Regions from separate parts of the Paenibacillus kyungheensis genome, predicted to be linked through region 3. Evidence: riboswitches for the same ligand, from Rfam matches in the RefSeq annotation. Region 3 holds a riboswitch; each other region holds the start of a gene.

Region 1 (3,660 bases), 250 kb from region 3:
TAACCATAATTATTTAAAAGGAATAATAAGCGATTGTATAATCTAACAAAAAAGCATGATTCACCAGTATATCAGAAGATGCCCATACATCGGGCGGATCTTGTAGACGATTGCATAGATCAGTTAAAGCCTCTACCATCACCTGACTACGCACATCTCCCCAGCTAGCATGATGTTGAGCGATATGAGATTGTGCTTGCTGTAGCGAGCATTTTTTCAGCGTAGAGAATACCCGGCACCATTTCACCAGGTCTAAATGTTGAACCTGATCGGTAAACGAATATTCCGCCCAACCGGTAATCCCATGACTTGCTATTTTTAACAGCCCACAATGCAGATACCCATCCATATCAGGTAACGCAAGCAGATGATTATCATACTGGAACACTTCAATCGAATGAATATGATGTGTAGCCAGATCCACCGTGGATACAGTATTGCTAGCAGGCGCTATCGGCGAAATTAAACTCATCTCAAATCTACACTCCTTCAAATAAAATCGCTATCTCTATACATAGTAAAACCAGATAAATCAGTAACCGGCACACTTTTTTGATGTCAGATATTGTTAGCAATCATAGTACCGTTAAGGGTAGAAGTAAAATCAAATCTAAGCTTTTAATAGGCTTTATATGCTTGAAAATAACGATGTAATCGGATTCATTGGTCTCAATCACGTTCTAATGGCTATCATGCTTGCTGATACAACCGTTTATATAAATACTGCGCAAACAGCAGAAAAAGAAGGATGGAATGATGAAAATAAGAGCATACTGCTCAAAAGATAAAGGAATTGATTCAAATTCACTCCTTATGAAGAGTCAGACTGCTTTACAAACGAAAAAGGCGGGCGTATGATTTCATTCAAGTTCATTACAGCTTAATGGCTGAAAGGCTAAATCTAGACCTTTCAGAAAGCGGGGGAACCATACGAATAGACAGGGTATTAGAGATCTATTCAGGGGTGAATCAGAGACGACAGCTCAGGTTGATCTATCTGTAGGGAGACTCTTACTTCCGAATCCGTCAGCTAACCTCGTAAGCTGCAATAAGAGAGACGACAACAGTCATCTATGCCATATCAGGGGCTTTTTTGCTCCTGTCTTAGAAGCTGATGAAGAGGTCCTCTTCTAACGGCTTTTTTTTGTTGTCTACAATGAGTGGAGGAGCGCGAACACGCATGGAGTACGAACAGGAATTTGTACTGGTATCGCCTGCTACAGTAGCAGGGGAGCAATTTATTCAATTACTCAAAGTTAAAAAAATACCGTTTGCTATTATAGTGAACAGTCAGGCAGATCAGCTTCGATTTGAAAAGATAGGTATTGAGCATATTCTAGTAATAGATACTCAGCGACAAGACTTATGGCGTATCCCGCAATTGAATATTGGCAAAATCTATTTATTTGAACGTAGTCTACCGTTATGTTGTCGTTATATCCAGATCTGTCGTGCATGGACATCTGATAAGCTATATGTCATTACAGAAGGCAGCCAATCACGCTTAATTTATCGTGGTTTGGGTGCAGATTATATTATTCATACCAATGGAAGTAGCGCTTCGTTTTTATTATAAAAAAAGACTGCTGATCCAACGATCATTTTATTTTGCAATTTGTCGGTGATATCTTGATAATAAAGAAGATAGAGAACCAAGATGATGCGCAGAATGGAGATGATCGTTGTGATCGGTAAAACAGCACTCGTCGCTGGAGCAACAGGTCTTGTGGGCAAAAAGTTGTTGCGTCAGTTATTAGATAGCACAGAATATACACGAGTGATTGCTCTTGTCCGTGAACCTGTGCAACAACTACAACATCTGAAGTTGCAACAGATCGTAGTGGATTATCGTAGATTAGAAGATTATCGAGCAGAGATGAAAGCAGATGATGTCTTTTGCTGTCTCGGTACAACGATTAAGCAAGCAGGAACGCAAGCGCAGATGATCGAGATTGATGTATTGTATCCGGTGTCTGTCGCTATGGTGGCGTACAAACAAGGAGCCAAGCAGTTTATCGTGATCAGCTCGATGGGCGCTGATCCCAAATCCAGTATTTTTTATACACGTACCAAAGGAGATATGGAGCAACGGTTACAACAAGTTGGTTATTCTTCATTATCGATTGTTCGTCCATCCTTATTGCTAGGCAAACGCAAAAATAGCCGCGCAGGAGAGCAATTCGGTGCTGTAGTCTCTCAAGCACTATCATTTCTAATGATAGGTCCTCTTCGCAAATATCGAGGTATCGAAGCAAGTGACGTTGCACGAGCGATGTATCGGATCGCTCAGACCTCCAAGTCAGGTACTCACATATATATGTCAGATCAATTGCAACGAATCGCAGACGAGTCCCAGAGTCGCTCCGCTTCAATGAGCAAATCAGCGAGATCGTAGTAGGTTATAGTTCAATTTTTAATTATAGAAATGGAGAATAGCAATATGCCTCAGTTAGAACCAAAGCAAGCCGCTTCAATTATCGAAAAATGGATTGCTTTTTACGATATGGATAATGCCAAAGCATGGGATAAAGACGATTATCCTTTTATCCAATCTTCTTGCAAAGTGATGCGCAGTGCTATTCAAGCATTACGTGGAAAAGCACCTGCACCTAATGAACGTCGCAAAATCGTGGCTGGACTTGAAGATTGGTTAGATGATTCATTTATGGACGATCCGAATGAATGGGAAAAAGAAAATAAAGCATTTGTGCAAGAAGCATTAGAAGCGATTCAATTTACAATTCAATTTCTACAAAAATAATGAATAACAGGCAGGAGTGCTCTATGCCAGACGGGTATATTCCACTGTGCAGTCGTGTAATTGGCGATTTTTATATTGCATTTGAACCGCACTCCCATAGTCTAAATATCTATATGCACAGACCAGAACCAGCGCTCGAAGGGTCTACAGATAGTTCTACGATTGTATCGGATGATCAATCTACCATTTCGCCTGCTTCGATGTTGTTGATCGGGTATCTCAAGGTCACATATTCACAAGCTGCTAAGCCTACCGAGTCAGAAGATGATCCTTCTGAGAAAGGGTGCGGGCTGGATGCGGTCTATATCAGTGATTTTCAAATCTATTTCAATTATCAAGATCTCAAATTAGCTGTACCTGTAATTACGCTGTTGCGAGATACATTATCGGCTGAAGGATATCGTCTACTGGCTGCGCATATTTTCAAAAATGAACGCTCTTATGCCAAATTACATCATACGTATATCGAGCGGTGCGGAGCCACGATACGGCGTGAATATAGCGATTATGTCATTATAGAATGGAAATGGAATCCGGCAGATGATGCAGATAGGAGAATAAGATGAATCACGATACGAACAACCATATTCAGGTAACTCTGTGCCGGGAAGAAGAAGCACATATCATATGCAATATGTATCCATATTACTTGTACGATCTGTCAGAGATATGGGAGCGTCAGCCGAATTCACAAGGCATATTTGATGAAGAACAATATGCTACGCTTCACCAGCAAAGCGATGCGTTTCTGATCTGGTGGCGACATCCAGGGGTTCTATATCCGTGGATTATTCGTGTGAACGGCGTGCCTGCTGGATTTGCTTTGATAGCGACTCCTCCTTATATCCCTGATGGTTCTCAAGCGCAATATTACTTAAACGAGTTTTTTGTTATGCGTC
Region 2 (3,660 bases), 2.3 Mb from region 3:
TATTGATAACAGCTTTGATGAAGATTGGACAAAAGTCACTTTGACAGCTCAGTCTAAGATGAATTTGCGTTTAGACAACACATCGACGTATGGAACATATCAGTTACAGCTATTTAATGCTAATCTAGTGAGTCAAGGAACACTTGCCCAGAATACCAATGGTCAAGTTACATTACCTGCGGGCACTTATTATATTCAAGTATTAGCACCTTCGACATTCGATCTCACTAAACCATACAAATTATCTGTTAATTATCAGACAGCAGATGTCTCAAGAGTGACTGTTAGTGATATCACTACAGATGGTGGTCTCTATGGATTTATTGATTATGGACAAGGTAAAAAGTGGCGTGTGAAAAGCAATATTGTGATTACCGGTCGTGCATTTGATGCAACAGGTACTCCTGTAGGGAATGCCATAGTAACTACCAATATCACGACTATTTTAAATGGCAAAGTGATTTCTGGAACAGCTACTACGGATGGGTATGGTAATTTTACAATGCCTGTTTATATTAATAACCCGGGTGTAGGACAATATACATTCCAATCATCTCGGTACAGACATTACTATGATGTAGTCAGAATCCAATTTTTCAACAATGGAAAACAACTTAATTCAGACATCAGCACGTTGTACCATTTTGCTTATGAGATTTATACAGGTTGACATAACAAGGCAAAATGATAGGATATTGCGTAACAAATGACATAATCGTTTTCAGAATTTACTGCAAAACAATGATCAATATCATGTAACTAAAATAAAAAAGTAGATAAACGATGAAAAAGAGAGAAAATAGGAGCCTGAGACAGATAACTTTTCAATAGTTATCTGAAAATGAAAGCTGTGATGATTCACAGCTTTTTTTGCGTCTTTTCTCAGCTTTACAGTTGACAAGGACAGGCGTATTATTCATTGCAGGCAGTTGATGAATACGATTCAGCAACTGATATAAATGAAGTTTCCAATGTTTGTTGATCGCTGAGTTTTCGGTATTAACCGAAAAACGGGGGAACCAAATTGCGATTTCACAAAACGGTGTGAGAGCCGGAATGTGAATCGTTGGGGTGAATCTGCATACTGACTTAACCATGGTATAGTCAGACAATGCAGTAGGGCGACTCTCACCGCCCGAATCCGACAGCTAACCTCGTAAGCGTGGATTAGGAGAGAAGTGTGAAGCTTGTGCCGATCTGACACAGTGTAATACGACTCTGTGTTTTTTGATATGTTAACAATGTCACAACGCTTAATTTTCATATGCATATGAAAAGCGGGGGAACCAACCGTTGATGAAGATAACTGATACGAAGAGTCAGTTACTACACAACATGGGGTGAATTCCGGTATCTACCGGAACGGGCGATCTTCCAGCCCGAATCCGACAGCTAACTCCGTAAGCGTATAGGGGAGAACTCCTAACCAGCAACTCGGCAGGTACACGATAAGTGTGCGTGTTTGTAGAGGCCTGGGGAAAAGTTCTGCTTTTCTCCAGGCTTCTTTTTTTATGCCTTTTTTAGCAAATGATTACTTACAAAATGAATGCAGGGAGTCTTACACACATGATGGATATACTGATGATTGGTTTAATGGTGATCATGACTTTAGGGTTGAGCGGGTTGCTGCAATGGGCATCTGTAGCTATCGGAGAAAGAAGGAATGAGCGATGACTTGGCTGCTGTGGATTATTATTGGTGGATTAACAATCTATCTATGTTATGCATTGATTTATCCAGAAAAATTCTAATGGGTCAGGGGAGAACATCGTGAGTATCTTTTCATATATCGGAATTGCAGTCACTATTATCATCGCTATACTTATTGCTCGGCCAACCGGACATTATATTGCTTATGCTTTTGAAAATAAACCCAATCGCTTGGATCGTTGGTTTTATCCGATAGAGAAATGGATTTACAGGTTCGGCGGTATCAAAAATGAAAATCAAACATGGAAGCAGTATGCAGGAGCGGTTCTGATCAGTAATTCAGTGATCTTGCTGATTACGTACATGATCTTTCGTTTCCAACATATTTTACCAATGAATCCAGCAGGAATTACCAATATGAGTCCTGATCTGGCATTTAATACAGCGATTAGTTTTATTACAAATACCAATTTACAGCATTATAGCGGAGAAAGCGGATTGTCTTTATTCTCACAGATGACAGCGATCATCTTTATGATGTTTGTATCGCCGGCGACAGGGATTGCAGTCGCTATTGCATTTATTAGAGGGATCACAGGTAAGCCACTTGGCAATTTCTTTACAGATCTCGTACGAGCAATCACACGAATCTTGTTACCATTAGCATTTGTGATGGCAATTGTATTTGTAGGATTAGGTGTACCGCAGACATTGCATACTTTAATCACTGCGCAGACGTTACAAGGAACAGAGCAACAGATTGGTACCGGCCCTATAGGATCATTTCTAGCGATCAAAGAATTAGGTAACAATGGTGGCGGATATTTTGGAGCCAACTCTGCTCATCCTTTTGAAAATCCGGGCGGATTCAGTAATATGTTACAGATGTTAATGATGTTACTTGTGCCGATGTCACTTCCATTTACGTATGGTAAAATGGTCGGCAACTCCAAACAAGGTAGAGTATTATTTGTATCAATGGTGATGATGTTTGTCGTCATGCTTAGTGTATCTCTTGTCAGTGAATCTCAAGGGAACCCATTGATTAATCAATTAGGTATTCAACATCAGTCTGGATCGATGGAAGGGAAAGAAGTACGGTTAGGCGAAGCACAATCTTCATTCTACTCTGTCGTCACAACCGCTTCAGAGACAGGTGCTGTCAATAACATGCATGACACGTTAACACCTATTGGCGGATTGATTTCACTTGGGAATATGATGCTTAATACGGTATTTGGCGGTTCTGGTGTAGGGTTATTAAATATTCTAATGTATGCCATTATTGCTGTGTTCTTATCCGGTCTAATGGTTGGACGAACACCTGAATTTCTCGGTCGCAAAATTGAAGGTAAAGAAATGAAGCTGATTGCAGTCACCTTGCTGATTCAACCTTTATTGGTATTAGCGCCGACAGCAATAGCTGTGATGACACAATCCGATACGATTTCTAATCCGGGTTATCATGGATTAACACAAGCGCTGTATGAATTTACTTCATCAGCTGCGAATAACGGATCAGGATTTGAAGGATTAGGCGATAATACACCGTTTTGGAATATTATGACCGGTGTTGTGATGTTTATCAGTCGTTATTTCTCAATGGTAACGTTGTTAGCTGTTGCAGGGTCATTAATGGCGAAAAAACCTGTTCCAGAAACAAGCGGAACATTGCGTACAGATCAAGCATTGTTCGGCGGTATGTTTATTATTTCTGTTATTTTAGTCGGTGCGCTTACGTTTTTCCCGGCAGTTGTACTTGGGCCGATTGCAGAAATGCTAACGTTGTAAAAAGAAACAGATACACTCATCTCATGATGTAAGATGAGAAAAATAAATGATTGTTACACAATGAGTTATAGATAGAATTCGAATATATAGCATTTATACAGATAAGTGCTAAGTGGAGGAACAATGTAATGAAAAGTAAATCATCAATGATGAGCCGGGACTTGATCTCCAAAGCGTTACAACAATCTGTGATCAAATTAAATCCTAAACTGATGGCAC
Region 3 (3,660 bases):
CAGAGAAGGAGCGAGAAAAATATATGTTATTTGATACACATACTCACTTGGATTCGATTGAATTTGCCGATGATCGTAAAGAAGTCATTGAACGTGCTTATGCACAGGGTGTAACACGTATGATCAATGTTGGCTTCAACCGCGAAACGATTCCAACCACAATGGAATTGGTAGAAAGTTACGAATTTATATATGCAGCGATAGGTTGGCATCCTGTAGATGCGATTCATATGCAACCTGGTGATCTCGAATGGATCGAATCGTTATGCAAACATGAGAAAGTAGTTGCTATCGGTGAGATTGGTCTTGATTATCACTGGGATACTTCTCCAAAAGAAGTGCAACACAAAGTATTACGTGAACAAATTGGTCTGGCACGCTCCATTCATATGCCGATTGTGATTCATAATCGTGATGCACACGAAGATATTGTAAAGATTTTACGTGAAGAAAATGCACATGAAGTCGGAGGAGTGATGCACTCTTTTTCAGGTAGCTGGGAAACAGCCAAAATGTGTCTTGATATGGGCTTCCATTTATCGTTTGGAGGACCGATTACATTCAAAAATGCGAAGCAACCTAAAGAGGTGTTACAAAAGGTTCCGATGGACCGTCTTTTACTTGAAACAGATTCCCCATTTTTGACACCACATCCTTATCGTGGAAAACGAAATGAGTCCGGTTATGTGACACTTGTAGCAGAAGCGGCAGCAGCGCTAAAAGGGGTATCACTGGAAGAAATTAGTACAATTACAACTAAAAATGCACTGGAACGATTTGGCATTCGATGAAAAACAGAGTAAATCACGCAAAAAACATCGTTAAACGGATATATGAATAAATTATCATCAAAAAATCGAAGAATATGACAACTTTTTAACCATTTATTCAGAAAAACGTGCTTGCTCGTCGCTTTACATGAGGGTTGGGTTCGGGATATTATTTCATCAGTGATTTAATCTTGCTGTTATCACGCAAGATTCCATGATTCGGTCTCGCTGAGTTTCCTGCATAGGAAAACGGGGGAACCAACATATGTCTTCAAGCCATTATTATCAGAATACCGAAGTCATTATGTATGATTCCTTTTACAGGGTCTATGGGGTGAATTGGAGGTACTCGCGCCATGAGCGGAGGAGCCTTCAAAGGGCAAGCAATACAATGTGTCCGAATCCGACAGCTAACCCCGTAAGCGATGCAGAGGCAACCTCGTATTTTCTAACGTTTTCCGAACTGTATTCAAATACGTCGGAAGCCAAGGAAAAGTTGCTCTTGCTCTTTTCCAGAGGCTTCTTTTGTTTTGGGCAAAAGGAAAAGGTATAGAGATACGATATTTGAAGCTTGATCTTTCAGATATTAGGTATGTCCCTTAGACTGACCATGGCGCAGGCATTTTTGAACATCACGAAAGATTATCACACAGATTCGATAATCTTATGCTTACGATCAGCCTGTGAAAATTCTGTTATATAGTCGCGTCATATACAATTACGTCACAGCTAGACGGCGAGACTATGAAGGAGGACGGAAGAAGTGGCAATTGCTCCTTTCGAAAAAACCCATGGTTCGCGCTCATCCAGCATGTCTTATGCGCTGAGTTGGAAGCAACAAAATCTACGCTATGTATTGTGGGCTGCATTATTGGTTATCGCTCTTGCAGCGATGCTATTGTCCCTACTTTATAATCAAGCGGGTAAAAATATTTCTGTTGTCATTGACGGCAAAGCACAAACCGTGGAAACACGTAAATTGATGCTTTCTCAACTGCTTGATGAAAATCAAATTAAAGTGGCACCACAAGATAAAGTGTCAATGCCGATGAATGGCGCACTTCAAGATGGCGATAAAGTTTACATTAACCATGCGGTTGCAGTAAACATTACGGCAGATGGTGGTACGAAGAAAATCTATACCACCTCTAAGACAGTTGGTAACACATTGGAGCAAGCTGGATTAACATTGTCAGGTCAAGATCAACTTACACCAGCAATGGAATCTTCAGTTCATGACAATATGGATATCAAGATTGTTCGCACCAAATCGTTTGTAGCGAAAAAAGTTGTAAAGATTCCTTATCAAACTGTTAAAAAAACCGATGCTTCTATGGTTGAAGGTAAAACAAAGTTAGTACAAAGTGGTCAAACAGGTAAAGTGGTTCAATACATCGAGAAAGTATACGAAGATGGAGAATTCGTCTCTAAACGTATGGTTGATAAAAAAACAACCGCAAAAGTGCAAGATAAGATTGTAGCAATAGGTACCAAAAAAGAAGAGCCTAAGCTTCTTGCAGCTGCATCATCTAGTGGAGGTTCCAGTAATAGTACTTCCAAAGCAGGTGTAGATTTTTCTTATGCGAAAGTACTGAACAATGTATCTCTTACTGCTTATTCGTCTCAAGAACCTGGTCTAGGTACAGTGACTGCTTCTGGAGCACGTGTAACAGAAGGTCGTACGATTGCAGTCGATACGAGTGTCATTCCTATGGGATGGTGGGTATACATTGAAGGCATTGGCTTCCGCCGTGCTGAAGATACCGGTAGTGCTATTAACGGTAATAAAATCGACGTATATATAGACAGCTTGAGCCAAGCGAGAGCATTTGGACGTAAATCCGGTTACACTGTATATGTAATTGGTCCGGTTAAACCCTAGTCAGGGTGTTGATTGGGATAACGCCATTGCTTAAGCCCAGTCATCTGTTATATGATATAAATAATATTAACCATGAGCGTGAATAAGGAAAACAAAAAGAAGAGGAATATTCCTCTTCTTTTTGTTCTGTTAAGATCAATTTATAGTGAATAGATAGAGGTCATTATTTACAGAGTGAAGGGAAGCGTACAATCAACGTGATTAAAGAAGTGATTGTGGTGGAAGGTAGAGACGATACAGTAGCGATTAAACGAGCTGTAGACGCGGATACGATCGAAACTGGTGGTTCAGCGATTGGAGCTCATGTTATTCGTCGGGTGAAGTTAGCTCAAGAACGCCGCGGTGTGATCATATTAACAGATCCTGATTTTGCTGGTGAACGGATACGTAAGATCGTCGCGCAGAAAGTACCTGGTTGTAAACATGCTTTTATTCCTGAAAGCGAAGCTACGCTCAAAGGTGATATCGGTGTTGAGAATGCTTCGCCTGAAGCGATTCGTGAAGCACTTGCACGTGTACATTCTGAAATGCCAGAAGCAGAGATTTTGATCGATTGGGAAGACTTGATTATGACAGGACTGGTAATGCAGCCAGATGCAGCAGAGCGAAGAATGAAAATGGGCAACTTGTTAGGGATAGGGTATGGCAACGGAAAACAGTTCCATAAGCGTTTGCGCATTTTTGGAATAAGCCGTGAAGAATTTGCAGCAGCACTTTCACAAATGGAAGCGGAGGAAGAACAATAATATGGATGAACGACTAGATATAGCGACACCCAAACGCACCAAAGAAATTATAAATAAGTATGGATTTTCATTTAAAAAAAGTCTCGGTCAGAACTTTTTGATCGATTCGAATATTTTGAACAAAATTGTAGAAGCTGCCGAGTTAACACCTGAAAATGGAGCTTTAGAGATTGGACCGGGGATAGGCGCATTGACCGAACGATTAGCCCAAGAAGCGGGTGCAGTAACAGCGGTTGAGATTGACCGTCGCTTAATTCCAATT

What was found. Region 3 has a riboswitch for cyclic di-AMP ahead of PQ456_RS00120 (resuscitation-promoting factor). Riboswitches for the same ligand answer to the same signal wherever they lie in the genome.
Region 1: linked by a shared signal. The riboswitch ahead of PQ456_RS21885 (hypothetical protein) and the one ahead of PQ456_RS00120 (resuscitation-promoting factor) in region 3 are both predicted to bind cyclic di-AMP.
Region 2: linked by a shared signal. The riboswitch ahead of kdpF (K(+)-transporting ATPase subunit F) and the one ahead of PQ456_RS00120 (resuscitation-promoting factor) in region 3 are both predicted to bind cyclic di-AMP.

The regions. Positions count from the first base shown of each region.
Region 1 covers NZ_CP117416.1:5,041,252-5,044,911, reverse strand. The annotation lists gene PQ456_RS21890 (hypothetical protein) at 14-472, opposite strand; cyclic di-AMP (ydaO/yuaA leader) riboswitch at 884-1,060, shown strand; gene PQ456_RS21885 (hypothetical protein) at 1,181-1,576, shown strand; gene PQ456_RS21880 (oxidoreductase) at 1,658-2,395, shown strand; gene PQ456_RS21875 (hypothetical protein) at 2,441-2,761, shown strand; gene PQ456_RS21870 (hypothetical protein) at 2,785-3,327, shown strand; gene PQ456_RS21865 (GNAT family N-acetyltransferase) at 3,324-3,660, shown strand, end outside.
Region 2 covers NZ_CP117416.1:2,314,331-2,317,990, forward strand. The annotation lists gene PQ456_RS10260 (carboxypeptidase regulatory-like domain-containing protein) at 1-670, shown strand, start outside; cyclic di-AMP (ydaO/yuaA leader) riboswitch at 974-1,178, shown strand; cyclic di-AMP (ydaO/yuaA leader) riboswitch at 1,241-1,422, shown strand; gene kdpF (K(+)-transporting ATPase subunit F) at 1,671-1,751, shown strand; gene kdpA (potassium-transporting ATPase subunit KdpA) at 1,771-3,441, shown strand; gene kdpB (potassium-transporting ATPase subunit KdpB) at 3,570-3,660, shown strand, end outside.
Region 3 covers NZ_CP117416.1:26,166-29,825, forward strand. The annotation lists gene PQ456_RS00115 (TatD family hydrolase) at 24-791, shown strand; cyclic di-AMP (ydaO/yuaA leader) riboswitch at 987-1,210, shown strand; gene PQ456_RS00120 (resuscitation-promoting factor) at 1,534-2,652, shown strand; gene rnmV (ribonuclease M5) at 2,850-3,398, shown strand; gene rsmA (16S rRNA (adenine(1518)-N(6)/adenine(1519)-N(6))-dimethyltransferase RsmA) at 3,400-3,660, shown strand, end outside.